DNA from 3 places in the Neobacillus sp. K501 genome. Region 2 is predicted to be linked to each of the others. Evidence: predicted binding sites of a transcription regulator. Region 2 holds the regulator's gene; each other region holds the start of a gene.
The links. The regulator Rex, encoded in region 2, represses fermentation and respiration genes when NADH is low (regulators of the CRP and FNR family bind a similar motif). The targets are predictions, from matches to a motif close to TTGTGAAATATTTCACAA.

Region 1 (10,058 bases), on a different contig from region 2:
ACATACCAGAAACGACTTAAAGAAAACTTGGCTAGCGCCAACCGTTAGGGCAGGCGATTGCCTAGTTGCACTTATACTTAATTCCTAAAAATTTTAACTACGTCGAGATATCTTCAGTGCTAAAATTTTATACCTTAACGTATAAAAAATAGGCCGCTGATGGCCTATTTTTTATAGAATGACAATCTCTAACGAGTTCACTTGGGAAACAAGCAGTTCTTCGTATTTTTTTTCGGCTTGGAACATCACTTCTTGCTCGCCCATCGTTGGATTTTCCTTTTTCACTTGGTCGATTAAGTCTTTTTGTACCTTTTGGGAGAGGACAATTAATTGATATTGCTGCTGTTCAATCTTCCAAAACTGCTCTTCACCATACTCGCTGATCATCGCTTTAGCGGATTCAAACTGACTGTATTGGTTACGGACTTTTTCGATTTCCGTGTCAATCTCCATGTCAGATACTTTATGACCCTTTTCTTCAGCAAGCATTGCCATTGCACGCAGGCGGATAATTTGGGTTAATAATTGATTTTTATCCTCGATCAGCTTTTCTTGTGAATCCCAATAAGCTAATGCTCCCTCAAGCTCCTTACCGGTATAGCGCTTTTGATCGGTTTCGCGGTTCATGGCCAGTTGTAGAGAATTAATAAATTTATAGAATGTTAAGTCTTCCTCGGTAATCCACTTCCCATTAATCGAGGCCACACCCTCCGATTTTTTAACCTCGTACTCGATAATCTCTTCTGACGTCTCGCCATCTTTTTCTAGCGTAAAGACAATTTCATATTTCCCGGCCATCGTGAGGTCAACCTTGCCAGAATATTTACCCTCAGCCACATCTGTTAATTCCACTTCATTGCTGCCATGATCCATATTTTTCATTGAAAATTCGGCTTTAACCTCTAGTCCTTCGACGGCTTTATCATTCTCGGTGATTTCCACCTCAACGGTTGCGGCTTTTTGGAAATAAATCGGCTTTGTTACTTCTACCTTATAGTCAGGGCCGGCGTTGCAGCCTGTAAGTAGCCCGATCAATAGCAGTACGGTCAGCATTATCGCTTTCTTCATGATTCGCTTCCTCCTAAATTATGCGTCAATAAGAATTCCTCTACGGTATATTTGGACATTCTTCCATTATCTAAATAGGCTACATGGGTGCACACCTGTTTAATTTCATCGAGATGGTGAGAGGAAAGGAGAATCGTTTTATCGTGCAGCGACTTTAACACTTCCAAAATTTCCTTTCTTCCCAGCGGGTCAATTCCGCTTGTTGGTTCATCGAGAATGAGAATGCTAGAATCCTGATACAGTGTAATCGCGAGTCCGAGGCGCTGAAGCATCCCTTTGGAATATTTCTTTACTTGGACATCGCGGTCATCCCACAGACTTACAGACTTCAATATCTTCTCGATTCGTTCCAAATCCGCTGTTTTAGAGACAGCCTCGGCAAAAAACGTGATATTCTCAAGACCGGTCAGCATTGGATATAGCATGAACTTTTCTGGCAGATAGGCAATGGCCTTTTTCCAGTCGCTGGTTTTTTTATTAACCTTGATTCCGTTAATGGCAATTTCTCCACCCTTAACAGGAAGAATACCAAGCAGACTATTAATAAACGTTGATTTCCCCGCGCCATTGCGGCCAACTAAGGCACAAATTTCATTTCGGTTAATCTCAATATTAATCGAATCAAGTACGTTCTTTTTTCCGAAGGCTTGGTTTAAATTGGTTACTTTAATCATTCATATCCCTCCTTGCGGTGAAACACGATTGCCGCCGTTACGGAAACAGCTAGCCAGAAGATGAGATTTCCAAGCAGGAAGAATACCGGCTTCGTCCACATAAAGGCTTGCAATAACCGGGACATATGGCCAAAGGAATAAACACCCATGCACGTTTCTAAAAACATTCTCACAGACTGCAGTGGATTTAAAAAATAGATACTTGAGAATCCTTTTACATTTTCATAGGTGACGTCAGGTAAAAATGAGAGCAGGATAAAGTCATGCAGGAAGAAAAAATAGAACCAAATAAAAATTGTATAGCCGATAATTTGCATCCGAGAGCGGCTAAAGCTGCCAACCGCTGCCCCCATCTGCAAAAATACGAGCGCCATCGTGATAATCGCGATCACAAAAATGAAATAGCCTTTAACATCTAGCTGAAAATGAAACTTAAGTAACAGGAGATAGATAAAAAACCAGGCGATCAACGGCAGCAAGACGACCGAGTAAAGCCCGAGGCTTTTCCGCACCAGAAAGCTTGTATAACTGTCCTTTTTTGTTAACAACATGATTAACGTCTTTTGTTCCTTTTCTTGAAAAATCGAAAAGGCGCCAATAAACAAGCAAAGGATTGGGATAAAATAAATAATCGTATCAAATAGATTAATTAAGAGGACATAGAATCCTTTATCAAATGAAAGGGCAGTAGAACGAAACAAAATACTAACTGAAATGAGAACGATAATGCTTAATGCCAGCCATAATCCTTTTCCTCTTATGTTTTCCTTCCATTCCTTCCAAATGTAATGCATCGTATATGTCTCCCCTTTAGTAAAATCAGCACAGCCAACAGCCCGATTACACCGTAAAGCAGGGCAGGCCTGCCTCTTTTTGCTTCGGTCAGTGGATGTGGATCATGAAACATGACTTCTTCATCCTTTAACAGACCATTTATTTTTTCATAAATGCTGACGGCAGGCCTTTTTAAAAATAAATAGGTTAATTCTTGATCTTCTAGTAATTCATATAAAGAAGATTGATAGCTTATCGGAAAATCCCCTATGCCGTCCTGGTTTAAATCGGTGAGCGGGAAGGAGGTTCCCCAGTCATTCCCTTTGCCGCTTTTGCTCCAGAAATTGTTTTCGCTCGTACCACCAATCGTAACGGCGGGAATCGTATTTTCAGAAATTCGGTTTTGCGTAAAAATTTGCTCATTCGAGCTGGACCAAAGCTCAATCCCCACTTGGTTTTGAATAATTTGATTGTCTTGTATCAAGTTTCGGGTGGATTGATCAATGTACAGGCCCCGTTGATTCATATAAAACGTATTATCACGAATTTGATTATCATTCGCCTGTAGTAGCAATAATCCAAAGGATTGATTGCCATAATTCACAATAAATTGGTTATCTTCGAGAATAAGATCATTGGAATTCATGACAGCCGCGCCGCCAGTGTTCATCGTAAAAATATTTTTCTTAAAAATGTTATTATCGGAATACATGTAGTGCAGTCCATATCTTGTGTTGCTAATGTTATTTTGAAAGCTTTCATTATTATTCGCATAGTCGAAAAACATGCCATCGCGTGTTCCTTCAATTTTATTATTGATCAACAGATTATCATTGGCATAATAAACATGAATTCCGTTGCCCTGTGCGGCGATTTCACCTTTCCCCATCCCTTTAATATCGACAGAGCGAATTTTATTCTCATGGGCTTGGCTGAGATAGATACCGTGAAAAGAATGACGGATCTTAATATCCTCAATGACATTTCCATTCGTATGAATTTTTATTCCTGCATACTCCTCAGGGGAATTGCGGTCCATACTGCTTCCGGTAACGGTCAATTTCCGTAACGTAACCTTTGGTGCCTTGATGGAGATGACGTTTCCGGTTCCATCTCCTTTGATCACGGTTTTACCTGCACCGATAATGGTAACAGGCCTGTTAATGACAATATTGCCCTCGTAGGTTCTATCGTCTAGCTTCAAAACTGCTCCTTCTTCCAAGCTATTAATCATGGCTTGCAGGTTTTCAGCTGCGCTATTTTTCTCAGGGCTGATGATCAAAAAGAGAGTGAAAACGAAAAGAAAGAGCGTTAGTTGTTTCATTTTTTTCGATCCTTCCATAACGGAATTAATAAAAGAATAAAGGCGGCAATGACGAAATAAGTGCCGATCCCAAGCATACTGGTTGTTTCAAAGTTTGCGATTGTATTATGCCCGATAATGGGTGGAATAAAAGGATCCATTTGAATCGGTGCCGTTGGGCTAAGGTCTGTACCGTAATCTTTAAGGGCACTGTAAAGATCATACACGCCAAGCAGACCGCCAATGACAAACACAGCGATTAATCCATAAAGTACAGCTTTTTTTCGAAGCAGAGCAGTGATAAGTGTAAGTGCTGCTAACCCGCCAATGATATAGGAGAGATACTGAAGTTCAGGGAAATTTTCCTCACTAAAGTTTTTCATCCCGATATAGTGATTTAGACCGTTAACAATATCGATTTCACCTTCAAGTTTATTCGGATAAACGATAATATTTAATCCTTCAGGATACTGGGGTGCCAAAAAGAGCATTTTCCACCATGGGAAAAATAATGAAATAACAATTAAGACTGCTGCAAGTACCAATAATAATGATGATCCAATTGATAGTTTCTTAGCATTCAAGTTAACCACTCCTTTTATGGTAGAAACTTAAGAAAAGGGAAGGGGTACCAAAAACTTGATACCCACTCCATTTCATTTAGTTTTTTGGCTTAACAAGGAAGTAACCAGTCATTTCTTGGTGTAAAGCTGAACAGAAGTTTGTACAGTATAATGGGAATGTACCGGCCTTGTTGGCTGTGAATTTGATTGTATTTGTTTGGCCAGGCTGTACTTCAATGTTCATGTCATAGCTGTTAATCGCAAATCCGTGGGTAATGTCTTCATCAAAGTCAATATTGGTGAGATGGATGGTGACTTCATCTCCCTCATTCACTTCAATCACATCAGGACGTTCTGCTTTGGCATCAAAGATGAATTTCGAACGCATCGCGATTCCATAAACATCGACCTTATTACCGTTGCGGACAATCTTTGCATCTTCCTGCTTGTAGATTGCATGTTCATTCTTTTCATTTTTCTCATAGACTTCGATGGTTTTAATTTTGTCCGCTTTAATCATTTGTGCGTAGTGCGGTTCAGGGTTAACTGGTGAAGATTGAATCACCTTCATTTTGCCGCTGATATCAATTAATTGCATCGACTCTGGATGTGATGGACCAACAGACAAGTAGCTGTCTTTTGCTATTTTGTTGAGGGCAATGATCCACTTGCCATCTGGTGCGACGGTGTCACCCTCTGCAGCTACGGAGTGTCCAGGAGAATATTGAACCGGTACACGGTCTAAGGTTTCACCTGTTTTCGGATCCCATTTCACGATTTCAGAAGAGATAAACATTGTTGTATAGGCCATGCCTTTGTCATCAAATTGTGTGTGAAGCGGTCCAAGAGCGTTTTCAGGGTTCACTTCTTTTTCCATGACAGACTCATATTTAATGATTGGAATACCGTTACGTTCTCCGGAGAAATCACCTTTTTTAATCGCTTCAAATGCCTTTTCAAAAGAAAATACCGTCATCGCAGGGGCAAGCTTACCAGATGCGATAAAGTGTTTTCCATCAGGTGTAACGTCGACACCATGTGGTGATTTCGCTACTGGAATTAAGTAAATTCCGCCCTTTTGCTTTTCAGGGAAAATCATTTTTTGACCGCCGATATCCTCGTACTTACCGTCCTTCACCATTTGCTCTAACTCTTTCCAGTTAAAAAGAACGATAAAGTCACGGTCTGCCTGGGAGGCATTGATTTCAAGATTGGTTGTTGCTTCTTCCGTATTATAAGTAGTCATAACCGCCCAATCAGCTGAGCTTTTCTTACCTGCATCTGATAAATCATATGACCATGGTGGAAGTGCTACTTGATAGGCAATGTTTAGCTTTTCGCTGTTTTGGTCAAAGGTTACCGCCGACATTACCCCGCGGTACTGTTCGCTATATTCATCCAATGTTTTATATTCAGATCCTAGTGGCACAGCAAAACGTGTTGGCAGGAACATATACTCTGTATTTTCGGTAACGAACGCTGCACAGTGAGGCCCGCTCGTATTTGGAACTTCAATAATATCTCGAACAGTAAATGTTTCTAGATTCATAGCGGCTGCACGGCTGTTACCGACATCCGTTGCAAACATATATTTCCCGTCATAGTCACCATTTGTTTCTGAGAAAGCCGGATGGTGAAGGTCACCCCAAGTGTAACCACCCATCATTTCTTTCGAGTGCTCATCAAAACCATAACCTGTGGCTGAATCTGGTGAGAATACCGGTACGGTACGAATATGACGCATCGACGGAACACCGTAGATAAACATTTGGCCAGAGTGGCCGCCAGAAGCGAATAGATAATAATCATCCTTTTCGCCAAAGGGAACATAAACCTTTTCTGCATCGCTTTTTGTGCTGCCTGAGGCAGTTTCATTGTTTGTTGACTTTGAAAAATCAGCAAACGAAATCGTTGCGGCAACAAAGCCAGCAAGTAATCCCGAAGCGATTGGAACCCATTTCTTCATCATGACACCACCTTTTTATTTTTCAGATGCTTGTTTAAGTAAATCAACGATTTGCGTGCGTTCTTCATCAGATAGTGGACTTCCGCCGATCACACTGGACATGACTGCTGAAGTTGGCTCTTTTAAAAACTCGTCGATCGATTTGCCATGCTTACCTTCCACATTTTCAAATGCCTTTGAAAGGTCTGGACCCGTTGCACCGCCTTTTAATCCTAATGAATCAACAGCGTGACAGCCTAGGCAGCCTTTACTGTTTAAAATATTGTTGTCATCAACAGATGCTGTTTCCTCAGTCGGTTCTTTCTTTTCCTCTGTAGCTGACGTTGTTTCTTCTGTTGTCTCTGTTTGTGCTGTTTCTGGCTGCTTATCTGAGTCATCCAAAATGACGCCAAACACGAGATATCCAAGTCCAAAGCCAAGGACCAAGCTTATGGCAAAGTGGATAATTGCCTTATTCATACTTCCCCCTCCTTCTGTATATTGAACAATTTCATCCTAATGAGAAATCAACGGTAAATTTGTGACGTACCGCACACATTTTTAGATGAGTTTGAACTTTTTGTGAAAGGGCTTGCTAGATTAAGGCATTTAAAAATGAACGTTTTGTGAAAAGCATCACTACGTATCCACAAAATATCTTTTACAATGGAAAATAAAATGGAATTGGAGTAATAAGGAGGGATAACTTGAAGCCGCTAGATTTTTTAGAGGATCCGCATTTAAATGTCATTCCTGACATGAAAACAGGTGATCTGCTCAGGAAAATTGTGTTTTTTAAGGACTTATCAGGAAATTCACTTCAGCTTATAAAAAAACGGATTCAACGGTTTTCCTTACAAAAGGGTGATCAGGTGATTCATGAGGATGAAATTGCTCAGGGAGTTTACTTTGTTCAATCAGGCACGGTAAAACTCACCAAACAGAATGAAAACGGCAATGAAGTGATTGTTTGTATTAAGCAAAAGGGGGATGTGTTTGCGGAAGCCTGCCTCTTTTCCAAGACATCTGAGCTCTATCCTGCGACAGCGACAATGCTTCAGGAGGGTGAGCTGTTATTTTTAGATAAATTGGAATTAGAGAAGGGGCTGTGGGAAAATCCAGAGCTTTCGATGCAGATGATTCGCTATATGAGTGATTCCCTCCGCGAAATGACTTCAACGTTAAGGGATGTTGCATTGCTCGATGTCTATGCCAAAACGGTTAAGACGCTAGAGCGGTTGGGGACTAAGTTTAATACTTCGAGCACAAGATGGGGGATTGAAATCCCGTTAACGGTTCAAGAATTTGCTACGGTTGTTGGAACAACAAGAGAAAGTGTTAGTCGTGTTTTTTCAAAGTTGAAAAAGGATGGAATCATCGAAATGAAGTCACGAAAGATCATCATCCTTGATTGGTGCCGGCTATGTTCATTGTTGAATACAAAGTTTTAAGGGTCTACGTTCCCGGGAAAGAGTATTTTTGCAAAAATGGTCACGTAGAGAGGACTCTATGTGACCAAAGATGTTTAGCTATTGAATTTATATGTCCAAAAGCGTTCGTTGTTAATCCAGACCATAATTTGCGGGTCTTGGTTTTTAAGTTTTTCCTCGACGTCTGTAAACATTGCTTCCGTTTGCGAGCGATGTGCCTGGATGGCAGCGAGTTTTTTCTTGGCAACCGGGGTAATATTATTGATAATATCCGCCTCGCCAAGCTCTTCCACGCAATTTTTCGAGAACGCCACACAATGTAGCTTCGGCCGTGCAGCAGCCGGTATCCGTTCTACAGCCCGCACTACGGCCGCACCGGTGGCATCATGATCAGGATGGACGGAATAGCCAGGATAAAACGTGATGATAAGGGAAGGATTAACATCTGCGATAAGCGAAGACATCACATTGGTTATCGCTTCTTCATCCTCGAATTCTACGGTTTTATCGCGATAGCCGAGCATTCTTAAATCTTGAATACCTAACGCACTGGCTGCCGCTTTTAATTCTCCCCTACGAATTTTAGGGAGATTTTCTCTTGTCGTGAAAGGGGGATTTCCCATATTGCGTCCCATTTCGCCTAATGTTAAACAGGCATAAGTAACAGGAGTTCCATTTTCGATATGAGTGGCAATCGTTCCTGATACTCCGAAAGCCTCGTCATCCGGATGAGGGAAGACGACTAAAACCTGACGTTCTTTTTCCATTAAAAATCCTCCTTTCCTACTAAGTTATTCGAACGGTGTCTTGCTGATTTCAAGTGCTACTGCCAATTTGCCTTGATAATCGTGACCTGCGATTAATAAGCGGTCCTCGTCATCCACTTCAAAGTGAGTAAGCCCCTCCGCGTAAATCCAGCCAATATCCATTTTTAGGCCAATTCGATAAGGGTCATTCCCTGTAATTTTTCCATATTGATAACGTACTTTTGCATTGCGGATATAGGCACCTGCTGAAAAGAAGGTTTGATCATGATGGGATGCATAGGCGCCGTTCGTTGTTTCAAGGTGGATATAAACATCCTGATTGGCAAAGCGGTTGATCTCCTCTTGGACCTTTTGATAACCTTTAATTGGTTCCAAACTATAAGCCCCCTTTCCCTGTGAAGGATTCATAAAACAAGTGTATTTAATAATGTAACTATCATACTAAAATCACTTTGAAAAAGCGAAATCCTTGCTTAAAAAATATCATAGCTAAATAAAGGAAAAAAGCCGAATATAGGATTCGGCTTTAATCATTTTTATTAGCAGTCTTCACAGAATTCGCCTTTGGCGCTGCGGTAGGCTCCATGCCAGGTAGGGCCGACAAATTCATTTAAGCGGAAGCCTTGGCTGATCGCTGCAGAGGTAAATTCCTTCGCTGTTTCCACAGCCTCTTGTACGGAGCTGCCCTTCGCAATCTCTGCAGTAATCGCAGATGCAAAAGTACATCCTGCCCCATGGGTAAAGGACGTTTCAAATTTTTCTGTTTCAAATACAGTAAAATCTTTTCCATCATAAAGCAAGTCGATGGACTTTTCCTCTGTTAATAGCTTGCTGCCGCCTTTAATTACGACATTTTTCGCCCCTAAATCATGGATTTTGACTGCGGCTGCCTTCATATCCTCCAATGTACGAACGGGACCTGTTTGTGCCAGTTGCCCTGCTTCAAATAGGTTTGGAGTGACAACTAACGCACGTGGTAACAATAGTTCCCGCATCGCATCAGCTGTTTCCGGGTTTAAAACTTCATCTTCCCCCTTACATACCATAACAGGGTCGATGACAACACGCTCCAATTTATTTTCATCAATCACTTTTGCTGTTAATTCGATCATTTCAACCGTAGCAAGCATGCCTGTTTTCATTGCGTCAATGCCAACAGATAGAATCGTATCAATTTGTGGTCGAACCGTGTCAACAGAAATCGGAAACACACTGTGATGCCAACCCTTTGGATCCATCGTTACGATGGTGGTAAGGGCCGTCATACCATAAACTCCTAGCTCTTGAAACGTTTTTAAATCTGCTTGAATCCCGGCACCGCCGCTCGTATCAGAACCTGCAATTGTCATTACCTTCTTAATGGTCATATGTACTCCTCCTAGAAGAAAGTTATAAAACTATTCTTATTATAATTCAAATGCAAAAATATAGCAGTATTTATGGTCAGGATATCCGCTTACTTTGAATGTTGACAGAAAAGGAACAATTTAAGTTTAGTACACTAAATACCTATTTATTTGTGATATATCTTACA
Region 2 (10,058 bases):
ATACCGCCCATTCCGGACATGTCAGGCATTCCAGCACCAGCTGGTTCTGGCTTGTCAGCAACAACTGCTTCAGTTGTTAAGAACATAGCCGCTACAGATGCAGCGTTTTGAAGAGCTGAACGAGTAACCTTAGTTGGGTCAACGATACCAGCTTCGATCATGTTTACCCATTCGCCGTTAGCTGCGTTGAAACCTGTGCCGATTTCTTCGCGCTTTAAGCGGTCAACGATTACAGAGCCTTCAAGGCCAGCGTTGTGAGCGATTGTGCGTACAGGCTCTTCGATCGCACGTAATACGATGTTGATACCAGTTGCTACGTCGCCTTCTGCTTGAACTTCAGCCACTTTGCTGTATACGTTAAGAAGGGCTACACCACCACCGGATACGATACCTTCTTCAACAGCCGCACGAGTTGAGTTTAATGCGTCTTCGATACGAAGTTTGCGCTCTTTTAATTCTGTTTCAGTTGCAGCACCAACTTTGATGACTGCTACACCGCCAGCTAGTTTAGCTAAGCGCTCTTGTAATTTTTCACGGTCAAATTCAGAAGTCGTTTCTTCTAATTGAACGCGGATTTGGTTTACACGTGCTTGAATTGCAGCAGTGTCTCCAGCACCTTCAACGATTGTTGTATTTTCTTTCGTTACAACGATTTTCGCTGCGCGTCCTAAAGAAGTGATTTGAGTTGTTTTAAGGTCACGGCCAAGCTCTTCCGTTACCACTTCACCACCAGTTAAGGCAGCGATATCTTCAAGCATTGCTTTACGACGGTCACCAAAGCCAGGTGCCTTAACCGCAATCGCATTGAAAGTACCACGAAGTTTGTTCAAGATTAATGTAGCAAGTGCTTCGCCTTCTACATCTTCAGCAATCAATAATAATGGCTTGCCTTGTTGAACAACTTGCTCAAGAACCGGAAGAATTTCTTGAATGCTAGAGATCTTCTTGTCAGTGATTAAGATATATGGGTTTTCTAATACAGCTTCCATTTTATCTGAATCAGTTACCATGTAAGGAGATGCATATCCACGGTCGAATTGCATACCTTCTACTACATCTAATTCAGTTGTGAAGCCTTTAGATTCTTCTATTGTGATAACGCCATCGTTACCAACGCGCTCCATCGCTTCTGCGATTAATGCACCAACTTCTTCGTCAGCAGCAGAGATAGAAGCAACTTGTGCGATAGACGCTTTGTTTTCGATTGGTTTAGAAATAGCTTTTAATTCTTCAACCGCTACAGAAACAGCTTTTTCGATCCCTTTACGGATACCCATTGGGTTAGCACCAGCTGTAACGTTCTTTAAGCCTTCGCGAATCATCGCTTGAGCAAGAACCGTTGCAGTTGTTGTACCGTCACCAGCAACATCGTTTGTTTTGCTAGCAACTTCAGCAACAAGCTTAGCACCCATGTTTTCGAATGCATCTTCTAATTCAATTTCTTTCGCAATCGTTACACCATCATTTGTAATAAGTGGTGAACCGAATTTTTTTTCAAGAACCACGTTACGTCCTTTTGGTCCAAGCGTAACTTTAACTGCATTTGCTAGGGCATCAACCCCACGAAGCATTGCGCGGCGCGCGTCTTCACTAAACATAATTTCTTTAGCCATTGTTCAAAAAACCTCCTCGTATTTTTTAAACTAAGTATAATTGATTAAAATCCTTATTCTACAATCGCAAGGATATCGTTTTCACGTAAGATTAAGTATTCTTTGCCTTCGTACTTTACTTCTGTACCTGAGTATTTTGAGAAGATAATGCGACTTCCTTCAGAAACTTCAAGAGCAACACGTTCGCCATTTTCAAGGACACGTCCAGTTCCAACAGCAACTACTCTTCCTTCCTGAGGCTTTTCCTTCGCAGAGTCCGGTAAAACGATACCGCTTGCAGTTTTTTCTTCTGATTCGACAAGCTCAATGATAATGCGATCACCTAATGGTCTTAACAAATCAAACAACCTCCTCAAATATGTCTGTATTCTGAAATTATTAGCACTCTCTATTCATGAGTGCTAACACAATTATTATAATAATAAATGGTAAATTTTTTTGCAAGTCTGATGATGAATTTTTTTTACTTTTCTACAACCTTAAGAGTATTCGAGCAAATAGGAAATAATATACCTTAATTCTTCAAAATTGAAACAGGCAGGCTTTTATTAGTAGAATGGAATTAGTGCAAAATAAACCCTAAAGGAGATTTCATTTTGAAAAGGGAATATTGGATTATTTTAATAGTCTATATCGCAATGCAATTATCCAGCATCTTAGGAATTCCTGGGCTAACCTTTTTATTTAACTATTTAGGTCTCGACCAAGGTCTTGTCGTTCCCTATTGGTTGATATTTAGCTTCTCGATTGCTTTAATCATTGTGCTCTTCTTATTGCGAAAAGAACGCAAAGACTCTCGTGGGCTTGAAAGAGGCAGTTCATTTATGGTATCGGCTGTATGGGCCGTTGCTGGGGTATTTTTAGCTTTATTTTCTCAAAGTCTTGCAGGCAATATCGAACGATTGATTGGAGTGGAGATCGAGTCAGAAAACACCAAGCAAATCATTGGAATCATTGAATCCTTTCCACTTGCAATACTCGTCAGTTCTGTCATTGGACCCATTTTAGAAGAAATTGTTTTTAGAAAAATTATCTTTGGCTCACTACATAAACGCTTCAATTTCTTTATTTCAGCATTAATCAGTTCCGTGATATTTGCCTTAGCCCATATGGAGCCAGAACACATTCTCCTTTATTCTGCGATGGGCTTTACCTTTGCGTTTCTTTATGTGAAAACCAAGCATATCCTGGTGCCAATTTTTGCCCATGTTGCCATGAATACGATGGTTGTTCTCGTCCAATCTGTCTATAAAGAAGATATTGAAAGGTTAATGCGTGAGGCTGAAGCGATTCAAAACTTTATCGGAGGCTATCTATGAGACGTTCACCTTTGTTTTCCGGATTTATTTATTTCGTGCTCGGCAGCTTATTTACTTACTTTGCCATTCATGATGTTCAGCAAAACGGCTGGGGCTTTTTCAGCTATTTGCTCGTGTTGCTTGCCACATTTGATTTTGGTTCAGGCATTAAAATTTTTATTTTCTACTTTAAGTTCAAGGATAAAATTAAAAACAAATAGCGAAAAGCCTTTTCCCCCAGCATACGGGAAAAGGCTTTTCGCTTATTTTGAAACCTCTCGATTAATCACCATTCGTTCTTTCCCTAGTACAAAAATAAACAAAAACCCGAGCCCCGCGGGTACAAGAGCCCATGTAAAGGTTTGTACGATGGAGCTTGATAAAGCTTCTGTTATCTTCTCTAAAATTTGCGGCGGAATTTGACTTCTTGCTTCCTCCGATAATAATGACTGTGAATCCCCTTGTGCCATTGAACCCATACCGCCAAATGCTTCCGAAAGCTTGTCATTTAAACTGTTTCGTTGGATCATCCCAAAAATCGTAATCCCAATCGTCATCCCAAGCGAACGGATGAAATTACTGGTAGCCGTTGCCGACCCGCGCTGTTCCATGCCGAACGGATGAATCGCAGCCATGCTCAACACTGAAAAAGAAAAACCGACCCCTAAGCCAATGACCACCATGTAAATGGTTAAAACAGCTCTGCTAGTTTCAGGTGTAATCGTGCTTAATAATAGGAAGCCAGCGATTAAGATAATCGCTGAAATAAACATAATGTTTCGATAGCTCATCTTTGTTGTCAGGAATCCTCCGACTTGAGCGGTAATTACCGACCCAACCATCATTGGTAATAAAATCAGCCCTGAATTGGTTGCCGTTCCGCCATAAACGCCCTGTACAAAAATCGGTATATAAACGGTACCTGCCATAAACGCCGCACCATAGAATAGTCCAACCAGGGTGCTTCCGGCAAATAACTTATTTTTAAACATGACAAAGGAGATGATCGGATCACTTGCCTTCGTTTCAACATACAGAAAGATAATAAAAAGCAAAGCAAATCCCGCGAATAAGCTCATAATAATGCCAGAATCCCAGTCATATTTCTGACCGCCCAGCTCAAGTGCAAACATCAGACAGACAACAGCCCCGACTAACGTAACCGCTCCCCACCAATCGATGGACTGCTTTTTGTGAATCGGTGATTCTTTATAGGCAATGACAATGAAAATGAGCGAAATAATTCCCAGCGGCATGTTAATATAAAATATCCAGTGCCAGCTGATATGATCGGTAATAAACGCTCCAAGTAATGGCCCAAAAATACTCGACAATCCAAAAACCGCTCCAAACATTCCACCCATTTTACCTCGTTTTTCAGGTGGAAATAAGTCAAACATAATCGTAAAAGCAATGGGTACGAGCGCCCCGCCGCCAACACCTTGTATCGCTCGATATATACTTAACTGCGTGATATTTTCTGCAGTTCCACATAATGCTGACCCAACCATGAACAAGATTAATCCAAAAATAAAGAACCTTTTCCGTCCGTACATATCAGATAACTTCCCAAAAATCGGCATTCCAGCCATCTCCGCTACCATATAAGCGGAAACAACCCAGACAAAGCTTTCGAGGCCGCCAAGATCCCCGACAATCGTCCCCATCGCCGTTACAACAATCGTGTTATCCATTGAGGCCATCAGTATTCCTAGTAACAGGGCAGCAACCACCAAACCTAATTTACTCTCCTTCGTAACCATCCCATTCTCCTCATCTTTTATTCGATATTTTTACAATGGCTGATCCTTCTTGCGTAAAATCCTTGGTATATTCAACTAAATCGATATGGCAGCCATACCCTATCTTGACATTGTTGCCTCTGACAACTGCTGCTTTCGTATTTTCCAAAAAAATCTCATCACCCTCAATTACTTTTACAAAAAGGGAAGCATCATGATCCCCAAATGGGAGAAAGGCAGATTTTCTTTTTATGGTGATTTTCCCGCCACCGATTTCCTCTGCGATACTTTCACCAAAGCGGAGGACAATTTTTATCTTATCGGCGTTAAGCAGACCTTTTACCTCCATACCGCCATTTAGAACAAAGTTCTCATATTCCACATCTCCCTTAACCGAGAGGCTACCCTTAATATCAGCCTCATCCCCTGATAAGTCCTCACCGCTGTCGAGCGTGCCAAGAATCTTTATTTTCTTTAATTCTGACGTGCCGCCGATCATCATATTGCCCATGATCAACATATCATTTGCAGTCATATTCCCTTTGACTTCTGCTTCGCCAAACACTTTTACGGACCCCGTTTTAACATTTTCTAGTGCTTCACAAGTGCCATATACCTTAAGGACATCACAGTCCACATCGGTTATTATATTTCCGTCTCCCCTGATAGTGATTTTGTCATAATGCCCACCAGGATAATCCCCAGATCCATTGATCGTAAGATTTTGACCTTTACTCATTCCTTTCCCCCCTTACACTTCTCTGATTTCTTTCACGATTGCCGTTTTATCGATCGAAAACTCCCCAGAGTATTCCACGACATCAATCGTACAATTAGCACCGATCAAAACATGGTTTCCTCGGACTATTTCCGCCTTGGTGTTTTCAATTTCAATTCGATCGCCTTCAATCAATTCCGTCTCTAACTGGGTTGGCAGGATCGATTTAAATAGTCCCAATAGCGAAGCTTTTTGTTTAATCACAATCGTATGACCACCGATTTCTTTCGCTTTACAATCCCCAAAAAGTTTTATGTCGATTTTTTCCGCATTCAAAAGACCACTGATTGTAAATTGTGATTCCGCCTTAAACGTTTCTGCTTCGCAATCTCCTTCTACGGTTAACCGGCCATGGATACCTATTTCATCACTTTTAATTTTCCCGCCCACAGTTGCTTTTCCGGCTACTTTTAGTTTCTTAACATAGAGGCTATTCGCGATTTTAGCTGTTCCATCAACCTTTAGGGACTCACCCTCAAAATTCCCGTTAATTTTCCCGTTTCCGTTAATTTTGCCTGCTTGTGCAAATACATTCCCATTGACAACCCCAGAACCGTTGCAATCAAATTCCGTACATACTATATCGTTATTAACGGTCCCTTTTCCATTTAATTTCACTCGATCGAACTCTCCGCCGTTGGAAGACCCAAAACCATTGATCACCAAATCTCTCCTGATTTTCGAATCCATATTTCTGCTCCTTTATAGTAATTTCGCTTTTATTTCCTCCATACATGCCATCAACGAGAGGTGTGCAACCGTTTTGGTACCAGGTTCACATCGGAACCCCTCTGGATTGATTAACAATAGACAAGAAGATACCCCAAGCTTTCTCGTAATCACCACTTCACAATGTTTCTGCTTAATCTCCTGCCTGTTGGGGATTAATACTTGCAGCAGCATCTTCCCTTCATCCAAACTAATTTCGCCTGATTGAAGCAGCTTTTCTAATACATAAATCTCCAGCATCCTTGATAAATTAAAACGTGGTCCGCTTTTTTCGAGATCTAAATATAAATCCATTACAACTTGAGAAACAATGTTACGTTTTATGATTTCGCTTGACTCTAATGTTAAATTTGACAAATTGGGTGAAAACATATCTGCAAGTTCATCTAAGGACAAATTCTCTTTCATTGTTTGGATTTTTTCTATTCTTTCTAAAATTTTTGCTTTTGGAAAGAAGGTTTCCTGACCCGTAAACGTTGATTTCCGTACAAACCATTCTTCAGGAATAAGGTCTTTACGTTTCCAACGGTATAACTGTCCGTACGAAATTCCGGCCGCTTCTAATAAATCCTTTTTCGAAATTAACTCCTCGCTCATTTTGTAAAACTCCCTTCTAACAACAATGTAACATAACACTGTTACGTTGTAAAGTTGTGGAAATGAAAAAACTCTTCCCTTTTAGAGAAGAGCCTAAAGTCATCGTTATTTATCCCGCATTAACGGGCAGTAAAACCCCCACTGATTGAAGTTTCACTTTATTCCACTTCCTCAGCCGTTGGATAGTGCTTTAAGAAGTAGACGAGAGATTGCAGTTCTACCGCTAGATCAATGTGATGGACACGAATCGATGACGGGACATTTAATCTCGCTGGAGTAAAATTCAAGATTCCTTTCACATTTGCTTTTACCAGCCGGTCAGTTATCATTTGCGCGACCGGTGCAGGTACCGTCAGAATCGCCACCGGAATTTCCTCTTTCGCCAAATATTCATCCAAGTCATCCATATGGTAGACTGGGACATCGCCGATCGTCGTACCCATTTTTTCTGTGTCCACATCAAAGGCACAGGCAATTTTTGTATTATTATTTTTCAAAAAATTGTAATTAAGAAAAGCGGTTCCGAGGTTACCCACCCCAATCAACGCCACTTTTGTTAATTCATCCTGATCTAATGTTTTTCTGAAAAATGTAAGAAGATAATTCACATTGTAGCCGTAACCCTTTTTCCCTAAGGCACCAAAATAGGAAAAGTCCCGGCGAATGGTTGCAGAATCCACTTTCACGGCCTCACTTAATTCCGCCGAGGAAACCCTTTGTTTGCCGGAAGAATGAAGATTCTTTAGAAATCGATAATATAAGGGAAGTCGCTTTGCTGTCGCTTGTGGTATTTTCATCGTATCGTTACTCATAATCTCCACACCCTTTGTTCTTTATTTAACCGGTTCGGTTCTTAGGAAATCTCCGTTTTTCCCTCCGGTTTTTTCCACTAGATAAGTTGATCCAATCACCATACCCTTATCTACTGCTTTACACATATCATAAATGGTTAACGCACAGGCAGATGCCGCTGTTAGCGCTTCCATTTCAACACCTGTATTCCCTTTTGTTTTTACTGCTGCTTGAATATTTAGGCGATACGCTTCCGTCTGTTCCTGTTCCCAAGCAAAGGTTACATTGACACCCGTCAACGGAATCGGATGGCACATCGGAATGATATCCCATGTTTTTTTCGCTGCCAATACCGCGGCAACCTGCGCGACAGCAAGAACATCGCCTTTTTTCATTTCATTATTTGTGATTTTTTCATAGATTTCTTTACTAACAACAATGCTGGAATGAGCAAGCGCCGTCCGTGCTGTCTCTGGTTTATCACTAACATCAACCATCTTTGCTCTTCCTTCTTCGTTAAAATGCGTAAACTCTGCCATACAATTAATCCTCCAATAAAAAGATGATACACTATTTTTATCCATTTGTCTGTGAAACTTTGAACGAATTACGATAAATTATCTGTTTTTTCAGGAGAAACCTATGACCATATAGACCTTTATTGCCGCAACTGTAGGAATAAGGTACACTAATTTTAAGTAATAGAGGTGAATTTCAATGATATTATTACAAGTTAATCAATTACAGAAATATTATGGTGCTGACCTTATTTTATCGAATATAAAACTTGAATTACAAACCCGTGACCGTGTAGCCCTTGTTGGAAGGAACGGGGCGGGCAAGTCAACGCTATTAAAAATTATCGCCGGACACCTGTCCCATGATGGCGGAGAAATTATTAAACCGAAGGAAGTCACGATCGGTTATTTAGCACAGAATACGGGCCTAGAATCGAATTTGTCTATTTGGGACGAAATGTTGACGGTGTTCGAATCCCTTAGGTCCATGGAAAAATCACTAAGAAAGCTCGAAGAACGAATGTCAGACCCTTCCGCTTTCGAGGACAGTGGCAGCTATGAAAAGATCTTAAAGGAATACGACCAGCTTCAGATCCAGTTTAAAGATCAAGGCGGCTATCAATACGAGGCCGATATCCGCTCGATCTTACATGGTTTAAATTTCCCTGATAGTTCGGTGATGATTTCAAGTCTAAGTGGTGGTCAGAAAACACGTCTGGCGTTAGGGAAATTACTGTTAACCAAGCCGGATATTTTAATCCTCGATGAGCCGACGAACCATCTAGATATTGATACTCTTTCCTGGCTTGAGCAATACTTACAAGGTTATGATGGAGCCATCTTGATCGTATCCCATGACCGTTACTTTTTAGATAAAGTCGTTACACAGGTATATGAGGTTTCTCGTAAGCAAATTCAGAAATTCATCGGCAACTACAGCTCTTATCTGGATCAAAAGGCAGCCAATTATGAGCGGGATATGAAGCTTTTTGAGCGGCAGCAGCAGGAAGTCGCAGCCCTTCAAGACTTCATCCAGCGAAACCTTGCACGAGCCTCCACAACCAAAAGGGCTCAAAGCCGCCGTAAAAAACTCGACAAAATGGAACTTATGGATCGCCCGTTAGGTGACGAAAAATCGGCAACGTTCTCATTTGAAATCGAAAAGCAAAGCGGAAATGATGTTCTGACCGTTGACTCCCTTGCGATTGGCTATGATGGCGAGAAAATTTCAGATGATATTTCCTTCCGTGTCTACAGAGGCGATAGTATTGCTTTAGTAGGTCCGAATGGCATTGGCAAGTCGACATTATTAAAAACGATTATCAAAAAGCTCCCGGCCTTAAGTGGCAATGTCTTATATGGCACCAACCTCAATATTGGTTACTACGATCAGGAGCAGGCGGAGTTGACCTCCAATAAGCGTGTATTGAACGAACTTTGGGATGAGTATCCTTTAAAAAACGAAAAGGAAATCCGGACTGTATTAGGAAATTTCCTCTTCTCTGGTGACGATGTGTTAAAAATCGTTTCTACCTTAAGCGGTGGTGAAAAAGCCCGACTTGCACTCGCGAAGCTGATGTTGGAGAAAGCCAATGTCTTGATTTTGGACGAGCCTACTAACCATCTGGACCTTGATAGCAAGGAAGTACTCGAAAATGCGCTGATCGATTATCCTGGAACGATTTTATTCGTCTCTCATGACCGTTACTTCATTAATCGGATTGCGACAAAGGTTGTAGAATTAAGCGGTAACGGCAGCACGGAGTTCCTTGGAGACTACGATTATTATGTTGAAAAAACACTTGAGCAGGAAGAACTTCTAGCATTAGAGGCTGCTACGGTAAGCAAGAAAGCTAATGCAGAATCTCCTGAGAAAAATAGTTATCAACAGGATAAGGAAAGTAAAAAGCTTGAACGGCAGCGCAAACGGAAATTAGAAGAAATAGAGTTGCGGATTGAAGAGTTAGAGGAACAGATCCAAGGTTATGAGG
Region 3 (10,058 bases), on a different contig from region 2:
ATATTGAGTTAAGTGTTGGGAGAACGGGTGTCGTAACCCCAACCGCAATTCTGAAGCCTGTGAAAGTTGCAGGAACAACGGTGCAGCGTGCATCTCTGCATAATGAAGATTTAATTCGTGAAAAAGATATTAAAATCGGCGATCAAGTGGTTGTGAAAAAGGCTGGAGATATCATTCCTGAGGTTGTAAATGTGCTGGCTGAACAACGAACTGGTCAAGAAGTAGACTTCCAGATGCCAACCCATTGTCCAGAATGTGAAAGTGAGCTTGTCCGATTCGAGGGTGAAGTGGCATTGCGCTGTATTAATCCAAAATGCCCGGCGCAAATTCGCGAAGGACTGATTCATTTTGTTTCTCGTAATGCCATGAATATTGACGGTCTGGGTGAAAGGGTCATCAGCCAGCTGTTTGCCGAGAAATTAATCATTGATGTCGCTGATATTTATAAGCTCACTCGTGAGCAGCTTTTAGCGTTAGAAAGAATGGGAGAGAAATCCGTAGCCAATCTATTAAAGGCAATCGAAGTTTCAAAGGGCAATTCCTTAGAAAAATTGCTGTTTGGTCTTGGCATTCGCCATGTCGGTGCTAAGGCAGCCAAAACGTTAGCACAGCAGTTCGATACGATGGACAAACTAGCTGCCGCTTCGAAAGAGGACTTGATCGCCATCAACGAAATTGGCGATAAAATGGCCGATTCAATTGTCGCCTTTTTTGAACAGGAAGAAGCAAACGAGCTGATGAAGGAATTGGCTGCAGCCGGTGTAAATATGGAGTATAAGGGTCCTAAACCTGTATCGGTGGAGGATTCTGACAGTATCTTTGCTGGAAAAACGGTTGTTTTAACAGGAAAATTAGAGGTGCTCTCAAGAAATGAAGCCAAGGAAAAGATCGAAGCACTTGGTGGGAATGTATCAGGCAGTGTCAGTAAAAAAACACACCTAGTGATTGCTGGTGAGGATGCTGGTTCGAAATTAACGAAAGCCCAAGAGCTGGGGATCGAAGTATGGGACGAGGAGAAGCTCTTGGCAGAATTAAATAAATAAGAGGTGTTATCGACGTGAGAAAGCTCTCATTGCTCGCTCTCTCCCTTGCCATTTTGCTCAGTGGATGTGCACCAAACTTTCAAAAGCAGGATAGCACTGTTCAAACGAAAGAAAAAACGGATGAGAAAGCGATTATTCCGAAGTACAATATATCAGATAATTACTATCGTACGGTATTGCCATTTGAACCTGGGGAAGCTCGTGGATTAACTGTTAGCAATATTAATACTCGTTATGATATTAATGAATTCGAAACAGGACTGATGCGTATTGCCCAGCATCAATTTGACCCGAAAACCTACTATTTCAAAGAAGGTCAGGAGTTAAAGAAAAATACGGTCAGACTATGGTTAAACCGTAAATTTACTCCGGCACAATTAGAGGCAGAAGGTTTAAAGGATACTGAAAATATCGGCCTCAATCCGTTGATGGAGGATAACGCAGATTTTCAGGAAGGCAATAAAAATAGCCCGATTTATTTAGCCCATATTTTAGAGCATAACTATTTGGTGAAGGGTGAAAATGACACGGTTAAATTAGGCGGAGTCGTCATTGGCCTAGCACTAAATTCCGTGCATTATTACCGAACTGCCGTTGGAGAACCTTATTTTGAAAAAGAAATATCTGCGGCTGAAATGGAAGCAGAAGGGAAAAAGATAGCCCAAGAGGTCCTGACCCGTCTCCGCAACATGAAGGGGCTGAAGGATGTCCCGATAACGATTGCCTTGTTTAAGCAGCAAAGCCGAACATCCGTTGTGCCTGGCACCTTCTTCACCTACACCAATGTCGACAAAGGTAGCACAACGATTGGTAACTGGGAACCGGTAAATGAGAAATACTTCTTATTCCCATCAACCGATGCTCAAGAAGCACATCGTGATGATGTAACGGCCTTCTTAAACTTTAAGCAGGACGTGGAAGAGTATTTTCCAAACTTTAACGGGGTCATCGGCCAAGCTTTCTATATTGGCGACCAATTTCAAGAATTAGATATTACGATTCCAATCCAATTCTATGGAAAAACCGAAGCGATTGGCTTTACCCAATATGTCACGGGTCTTGTTTTGGAACACTTTCCAAAGTATATCTCCGTTTCGGTCAGTGTCACCTCCGTTGACGGACCCGAAGCCTTAATCGTCCGCAAAGCAAACGAAACCGAACCGTTTGTTCATATTTATTAAACCGAGGGCCTAGCATGAAGCTAGGTCTTTTTTTGTATGTTAAGAAAGTAATAAATTTTAGAATTGAAGATATTTCGACGGTTAAAATTTTTTGGAATTAAGTAAAAGGGCAACTAGGCAATCGCCTGCGCCTAACGGCTTGGCGCTAGCCAAGTTTTCTTTATGTGGAAAAAAAGTCCAAGCCCCTTTCCGTTGATACAAACAATAGAAACTGTTAGAATGAACAATGGAGTGAAAACGTTTAAATACATAGGAGGTCTAGGAATATGGTACAACCTTACAAACATGAGCCATTTACTGATTTTACGATTGAAGAGAACCGCCAGGGCTTTCTTAGCGGATTAAAAACCGTTGAAAGTTACTTAGGGCAAGTTTATCCACTTGTAATCGGCGGAGAAAAAATCACAACAGAAGATAAAATCGTTTCCTATAATCCAGCGAACAAAGAAGAAGTAATTGGCAGCGTCTCAAAAGCGAACCAAGAGCTTGCTGAAAAAGCAATGCAAGCTGCGGTTGAAGCATTCAAAACTTGGAAAAAAGTGAAGCCAGAATTCCGTGCTGATGTATTATTCAAAGCAGCGACAATCATTCGCCGCCGCAAGCATGAATTTTCTGCACTTTTAACAAAAGAAGCAGGTAAACCATGGAAAGAAGCAGATGCAGATACTGCAGAAGCAATTGACTTCCTTGAATACTATGGCCGCCAAATGCTGGCGATTAAAGATGGCGTTCCAGTAAACAGCCGTCCGAATGAATTTAACCGATACAATTATATTCCACTTGGTGTTGGTATCATCATTTCACCATGGAATTTCCCATTAGCAATCATGGCAGGTACAACGGTTGCAGCGATTGTTGCTGGTAACACTGTTCTTTTAAAACCAGCTTCAACAACTCCAATTGTTGCAGCTAAATTCGTAGAAGTGATGGAAGAAGCAGGTCTTCCTAAAGGCGTCCTAAACTTTGTTCCAGGAAGCGGCGCAGAAGTTGGCGACTACTTAGTTGACCATAAAGACACTCGTTTCATTAGCTTCACAGGTTCTCGTGATGTTGGTCTTCGTATTTTCGAACGTTCTTCAAAAGTGAACCCAGGTCAAGTTTGGATGAAGCGTCTAATCGCAGAAATGGGCGGTAAAGATACAATCGTCGTTGATTCTGAAGCAGATCTTGAGTTAGCTGCACAATCCATCGTGGCAGGTGCATTCGGTTTCTCTGGTCAAAAATGTTCTGCATGTTCTCGTGCGGTAATCGTTGAAGACGTTTATGATACTGTCTTAAACCGTGTTGTTGAATTAACAAACCAATTAACGCTTGGTAACCCAGAAGAGCAAGGCACATTCATGGGTCCAGTCATCGACAACAGCGCATTCAAGAAAATCATGGAATACGTTGAAATTGGCAAGCAAGAAGGTAAATTAATGGCTGGTGGCGAAGGAGATGACTCAAAAGGTTACTTCATTAAACCAACGGTTATTGCGGACCTTGCTCCGGATGCTCGCTTGATGCAAGAAGAAATCTTTGGCCCAGTGGTTGGTTTCACAAAGGCAACAGACTTCACAGAAGCACTTGAAATTGCAAACAACACTGAGTATGGCTTAACGGGTGCTGTTATCACGAAAAACCGTGAAAAGATCGAGCAAGCACGTGAAGACTTCCATGTCGGTAACCTATACTTCAACCGTTCTTGTACAGGAGCTATCGTTGGTTACCAACCATTCGGCGGTTTCAACATGTCCGGAACTGACTCCAAAGCAGGCGGTCCTGATTATCTATTACTACACATGCAAGCAAAAACAACATCTGAAATGTACTAATAGCAAAATGAGTCCTATTCAATTGAATAGGGCTTGTTTTTATTTTTTAGGAGGCTGACAAAATATAAATTATCAAAGTAGATGGGGAATATTAATATCCATCATGGTTCCATGACCTGAAAAAGCAAAAATCAAGCAAAACCATGTCATGAATTACGGTTTCATGACATGTAAAAGCGAAAGTCAAGCCAAATCAGGTCATGAATCTTGGCTTCATGACCTGAAAAGTCAAAAACCAAGCAACGCCAGGTCATGAATCACGGTTTCGTGTCATGTAAAAGCAAAATCTAAGCAAAACCGATCTATGAGGCTCGAAAATTTTGACCAAATTTACGATGCGTTCCCCCCAGCATATGTCCTCACCATCCACCCTTTTATCCACCGAATTGTTTTTGACAATAATGTGAAATGATTCACAAATAAGCCTGATTTGTGATGTACTTCACAATTTTTTACCCCCTTAGAGATTACAATGTATCTATAGAAAAAATCATACAAAAGGTATATTCATATAAATACTAAGGAGTGACTCACGTTGAAAAAACTAGTGATGATCGGGAACGGAATGGCTGGCGTTAGAACAATCGAAGAACTTTTAAAAATAGATCAAAACCAATTTGAAATTACCATTTTTGGACAAGAACCATATCCGAACTACAACCGGATAAAATTATCAAACATTCTTCAAGGGGACACAAATTTTGAAGAAATTATCATTAACCCTCTTGACTGGTATAAAGAAAATAATATTCAACTTTTTACAGGGGAAACGGTCACTAAAATTGATACAGCAGCAAAGAAGGTAATCTCTGATCAAGGCCGGGAAGTAGAATACGATGAATTAATTATTGCTACAGGGTCTAATTCTTTCATTCTCCCAATTCCAGGTGCTGACAAAATCGGCGTGACCGGTTTCCGTGATATAAAAGATTGTGAGATGATGATCAAATCAGCAGAACAATATAAAAAAGCAGTTGTCATCGGTGGTGGACTTCTTGGCCTTGAAGCAGCGAGAGGACTCCTCAATCTAGGTATGAAGGTTGATGTCGTCCACCTCATGCCAAACCTAATGGAACGCCAACTAGACCCCATTGCTTCCAGTCTGCTAAAAGCCGAGCTCGAATCACAGGGCATGAACTTTTTAATGGAAAAACAAACAACAGAAATTCTAGGTGATGAGCGGGTAACCGGGCTTCGCATTAAGGATGGCTCTACAGTTGACGCGGACCTAGTGGTAATGGCAATCGGGATTAAGTCCAATATTGAAGTGGCGAAAAACAGCGGCATCTATGTAAACCGTGGAATTGTTGTCAATGACTTTATGGAGACAAACGTGGAGAATGTCTACGCGGTTGGGGAATGTGCGGAGCACCGTGAAATGGTTTATGGCTTGGTTGCGCCTTTATATGAGCAAGGGAAAGTGCTAGCAGAGCATATTACTGGTAAGGAAACAAAACCATATGAAGGTTCCATCACAGGAACGCAGCTAAAGGTGGCGGGTGTTGACCTTTTCTCAGCGGGTGAAATTTTTGAAGATAAATCTACTAAATCCATCATGGTCTATAACGAATATGAGGGACTTTATAAACGGGTATTAATCCGCAACAATCAAATTGTCGGGATTGTCCTTTATGGCGACACGAAAGATAGTACGAGACTTTACCGGATGCTGACGAAAAAGGAAGATATCACAGGAGTATCGATTTTTGAATCCCAGTGTACTGGTGAAGGCGGATCCGATGATATTGCATCAATGCCAAATGACGAGTTGGTTTGCGGCTGTAATGGCGTAACCAAGGGTGCAATCGTTGAAGCGATCCAAACACAAGGTCTGACTACACTCGATCAAGTCAGTCACTGTACCAATGCTGGGCGGTCTTGTGGACGGTGTAAGCCGATGGTGAGCAGTATCTTAGCTTATACTCTTGGCGATCAATTTGATGCAGCAGCAGCAAAGAAAACAAGCATTTGCGGCTGTACTACCCTAAGCCGTGATGAATTAGTCGAAGAAATTAAGGCAAAAGGTCTTACAAGCGTAAAAGAAGTTATGAACGTACTTGAGTGGAATAATGACGAAGGCTGTACGAAATGCCGCCCGGCAATCAACTACTACCTAGGCATGATCCACATGGATGAATACAAGGATGACCGTGATTCACGTCTCGTCAATGAAAAAATGCATGCCAATATTCAAAAGGACGGAACATACTCAGTTGTCCCTAGAATGTATGGCGGTGTGACAACGGCAGCTGACTTAAAGAAAATTGCCGAAGTCGCTGAGAAGTATGATGTACCCCTTGTGAAATTAACAGGCGGGCAGCGAATTGGTTTGTTTGGAGTGAAAAAAGAAGACCTTCCGAGCATGTGGGAAGAGCTTGGGATGCCATCAGGATATGCTTATGGAAAAACGTTACGAACGGTTAAAACATGTGTGGGAGCGCAATTCTGTCGCTATGGTACACAGGATTCCATGGCACTCGGTATTGAACTTGAGAAAAAATTTGAGCGGTTGGATACTCCGCACAAAGTAAAAATGGGTGTATCTGCTTGCCCAAGAAACTGTTCTGAAGCAGGAATTAAAGATATCGGATTTGTCGGAATTGATGGCGGCTGGGAAATCTATGTGGCTGGTAATGGCGGGGTTGACCTCCGAGCTGGGGACCTATTAGCTACTGTTAAAACAGAAGCGGATGTCATGGAAATGACCGGTGCTTACCTTCAATACTATCGTGAAACAGCTAACTACTTGGAGCGGACATCTAAATGGGTAGAACGCGTCGGCTTAGAACACGTGAAGGAAGTTTTAGCAGACGAAACGACTAGAAAGCAATTAAACGAACGTATGGACCAAACCATCCAGAAATATAATGAGCCTTGGAATGAAGCGATTCAGAGCGAAGAAATAAAAGATAAGTATTATACAAAAAATACTGTCAAGGTTGGAGAGTGATCGAACATGCTGCAAACTATAACTCGCATTCCAGTAGCTAATTTCTCAAATTTAAAGTCACAGACAGGTTATTCGATTAAAATTGATGATAAAGAAATAGCGTTATTTAAAACATCTAAAGGCAATGTTTATGCGTTAGAAAATCGCAGTCCTCATCCGAAAGGCGGTGTCCTTTCGGAAGGATTGGTCAGTGGTGAATATGTGTTTTGTCCGGTTTATGATTGGAAAATTTCTTTAGCAGATGGACTTGTTCAAGCACCGGATACAGGCGAAGTTCGAACTTATCAAGTAGAATTAGAAGAGGATATTATCTTTATCGTTTTATAAATAAGAAAAGCGCAAGCGCCTTGGTCAGGGGCGACAGGCATAAGACAAGCCAACGAGAAGGTTGCACTTTAACCTTCTTGACGGATTGGCTTATGACCCGAGCCCCTAGGCGCTGGAGCTGGACAATTCTCGAAGTCGAATGTTATGCGCTTAAGGTAGGACAAATGGGAAGGATGGCTGCATCATGAAAACAGGGAAAGTATTTTTAGTAGGGGCAGGGCCAGGGGACATCGGATTAATTACCGTGAAAGGATTGGAAGCAATTAAGCAGGCGGAAGTCATTCTCTATGACCGCCTTGCCAATCCAAAGCTATTAGAATTTGCGCAGGCAGATTGTGAATTGATATACTGCGGGAAATTGCCTGATCGCCATACGCTGCGCCAAGAAAATATCAATGAACTATTGGTTGAAAAGGCATCAGCCGGTAAAGTGGTTATCCGCTTAAAAGGCGGGGATCCTGGAGTCTTTGGCCGTGTTGGTGAAGAAGCGGCAGCCCTTGCAAACTACCAAATTCCTTTTGAAATCGTCCCTGGTATTTCATCGGGGATTGCAGCCCCCCTTTATGCTGGGATCCCGGTTACTCATCGTGAGCATGCCGAATCATTCGCAGTCGTAACCGCCCACGATAAATCACAGGACGGGAAGCCTATGCTCGACTGGGAAGGTCTTGTCCGTGGTGTCGATACGATCGCCTTTTATATGGGAGTCGGAAATTTACCTTTTATCTGCGAGAATTTGATTACTCACGGGAAGGCGTCATCTACTCCAGTCATTTTAATTCAATGGGGTACCTTTGGCCGGCAGAAAACCTTACAAGGGACCTTGGCTGATATTTCTGCCAAAGTAGCACAGGCGAAGTTCACAAATCCTGCAATCATTCTGGTTGGAGATGTAATCTCTTTACGGGAAAAAATCAGTTGGTTTGAGAAAAAGCCATTGTATGGCAGACAGGTATTGCTAGCGCGTACCGGCGAGAGTATCAGCAGCCTGTCAAAGGAACTTCAGGAACAAGGGGCAGATGTCATCGAATTCCCAAGATGGAAAAAAACGATGGTTCCGGTGGATTTAACGAATATCACAGAATACGATGATATCTTGTTCACATCTCCGGAGTGTGTAGTGGAATTTTTTACTGCTGTTATCGAACAAAGAATAGACATTCGAAAAATAAAGGCTGATTTCTATGGCCGGTCTAGTAAAACCGTGAAGGTTTTAAAAGAGCGTGGCTTCTGTGCCGACGTCATGATCGAAACATCTGCGTCAAGGAAGCTCTTGGTTGTTGGAGATGATCGGTTCTTGAAAGCTGAACATATAATTGCAGACTACCTTGTTACGAGCAAAAAGGAACTGGATCTGCAGTTTGTTCCGATTTTTAAAAGAATGCTGGCGGAAGCGGACGTCAATACAGTGGTATTTCCAAGTAAAGCATCGGTTACAGCACTAATCGAGGGCTTGAAAGAATGCGATATCGATGCATTTCAACTGCTAAACGAGCGCCAAGTCATTAGTATCGGGCCGCAAACGAGAAAGGCGATTGAAGGAGCAGGGATAAAAGTAGCTGGAATGTCCAGAACGGCGACGAAAGAGGCCCTTGTCGAGCTGTTAGCAGTATGTCCGATCGAAGGAGAATAAAGATGGAAGCAATCATCTATATTGCGCACGGAAGTCGACTTGACACGGCTAATGAGCGATTTATTACTTTTATAAAAGAAGTCATGGATCGCTCGGAGGCGCAGATTCAAGCCTATGGATTTATTGAACATGCCAATCCGTCCATTGCTGAGGCGATCGAGTCATGTTTAGCGCTGGGAGCCAATGAGATCACAGTTGTTCCGATTTTACTATTACCTGGTATTCATGCGAATGAAGATATTCCTGCAGTGTTCAAGGAATTTCCTGATGTGGTGTTTCATTATAGCAAGCCTTTAGGAGTCGATGAAATCATGGTGGACCTTCTTTCCCAACGGCTAACGATGGCTGGTTTTAGCAATCGGGAAACGGAGACGGTGCTTTTAGTTGGTCATGGAAGCAGGGAGCCACAAGCTGCTGTTGAATTTGAACAACTAGCGAGCCGTTTACGCCGGAAAATCGGGACTGAGGTGCACACCGCTTACCTTACAACTCCTGTTTTTTATCATGAAAAAGTAAAAGAACTTATCGATAAAAAGGTGTATATCCTTCCGTATCTATTGTTTTCAGGAGGGTATACGGTCAAAATGGAGAAAGTACTTACTGAAATGGCCGGTCGAATCGAGATGTGTCCTCCGATTGGCTTTGATGAGAAATTAATTCCGCTCATTCAAAAACGAGCGAATGAGGTGTGTGCACATGAATTCTAGCTATCCGATTATGTTGCAGCTTGAGGGAAAAAAAGTAGTGGTGGTTGGAGGCGGGAAGGTCGCTGAGCGCAAGGTTAATGGCCTGCTCGGGACTGGAGCACGGGTATCTGTTATAAGTCCAGTTGTAACAGTTGAACTGCGAAGGCTTGCTAGCCAGGGAGTTATAGACTGGAAGGAAAAGCTATTTTCACCTGATGACATGAAGGACGCGTTTTTGATTTTTGCTGCAACGAATGATCGAGAACTAAACCAGTTCATCCGGAATTCAGCTGGAGTCCATCAACTCGTAACCATCGCCGATGACCCTGATGAATCAGATTTTCATGTTCCAGCTCATTTTCACCGTGGCAGGTTAAGCATTGCTGTCTCTACAGGCGGGGCTAGTCCAACGCTTGCAAGTACG

Region 1: ACWM35_RS19725 (cytochrome C) is a predicted target of Rex. The motif match lies at 6,952-6,969, and genes of this name have one in related genera.
Region 3: nirB (nitrite reductase large subunit NirB) is a predicted target of Rex. The motif match lies at 4,440-4,457, and genes of this name have one in related genera.

What each region holds. Positions count from the first base shown of each region.
Region 1 is NZ_JBSLYA010000010.1:3,350-13,407, forward strand. It holds gene ACWM35_RS19690 (hypothetical protein) at 1-20, shown strand, start outside; gene ACWM35_RS19695 (FixH family protein) at 172-1,068, opposite strand; gene ACWM35_RS19700 (ABC transporter ATP-binding protein) at 1,065-1,742, opposite strand; gene ACWM35_RS19705 (ABC transporter permease) at 1,739-2,536, opposite strand; gene nosD (nitrous oxide reductase family maturation protein NosD) at 2,500-3,840, opposite strand; gene ACWM35_RS19715 (hypothetical protein) at 3,837-4,403, opposite strand; gene nosZ (Sec-dependent nitrous-oxide reductase) at 4,480-6,351, opposite strand; gene ACWM35_RS19725 (cytochrome C) at 6,364-6,807, opposite strand; gene ACWM35_RS19730 (Crp/Fnr family transcriptional regulator) at 7,035-7,778, shown strand; gene bshB2 (bacillithiol biosynthesis deacetylase BshB2) at 7,853-8,524, opposite strand; gene ACWM35_RS19740 (YojF family protein) at 8,549-8,899, opposite strand; gene pdxK (pyridoxine/pyridoxal/pyridoxamine kinase) at 9,064-9,891, opposite strand.
Region 2 is NZ_JBSLYA010000017.1:4,010-14,067, reverse strand. It holds gene groL (chaperonin GroEL) at 1-1,613, opposite strand, end outside; gene groES (co-chaperone GroES) at 1,667-1,951, opposite strand; gene ACWM35_RS23835 (CPBP family intramembrane glutamic endopeptidase) at 2,210-2,932, shown strand; gene ACWM35_RS23830 (YdiK family protein) at 2,929-3,132, shown strand; gene ACWM35_RS23825 (MDR family MFS transporter) at 3,175-4,674, opposite strand; gene ACWM35_RS23820 (cytoplasmic protein) at 4,685-5,392, opposite strand; gene ACWM35_RS23815 (cytoplasmic protein) at 5,405-6,121, opposite strand; gene ACWM35_RS23810 (YhbD family protein) at 6,134-6,757, opposite strand; gene ACWM35_RS23805 (redox-sensing transcriptional repressor Rex) at 6,916-7,569, opposite strand; gene moaC (cyclic pyranopterin monophosphate synthase MoaC) at 7,591-8,088, opposite strand; gene ACWM35_RS23795 (ABC-F family ATP-binding cassette domain-containing protein) at 8,267-10,058, shown strand, end outside.
Region 3 is NZ_JBSLYA010000006.1:259,433-269,490, reverse strand. It holds gene ligA (NAD-dependent DNA ligase LigA) at 1-1,043, shown strand, start outside; gene ACWM35_RS15630 (CamS family sex pheromone protein) at 1,058-2,224, shown strand; gene pruA (L-glutamate gamma-semialdehyde dehydrogenase) at 2,491-4,038, shown strand; gene nirB (nitrite reductase large subunit NirB) at 4,589-6,988, shown strand; gene nirD (nitrite reductase small subunit NirD) at 6,995-7,315, shown strand; gene cobA (uroporphyrinogen-III C-methyltransferase) at 7,500-8,948, shown strand; gene ACWM35_RS15605 (sirohydrochlorin chelatase) at 8,951-9,655, shown strand; gene ACWM35_RS15600 (NAD(P)-binding protein) at 9,645-10,058, shown strand, end outside.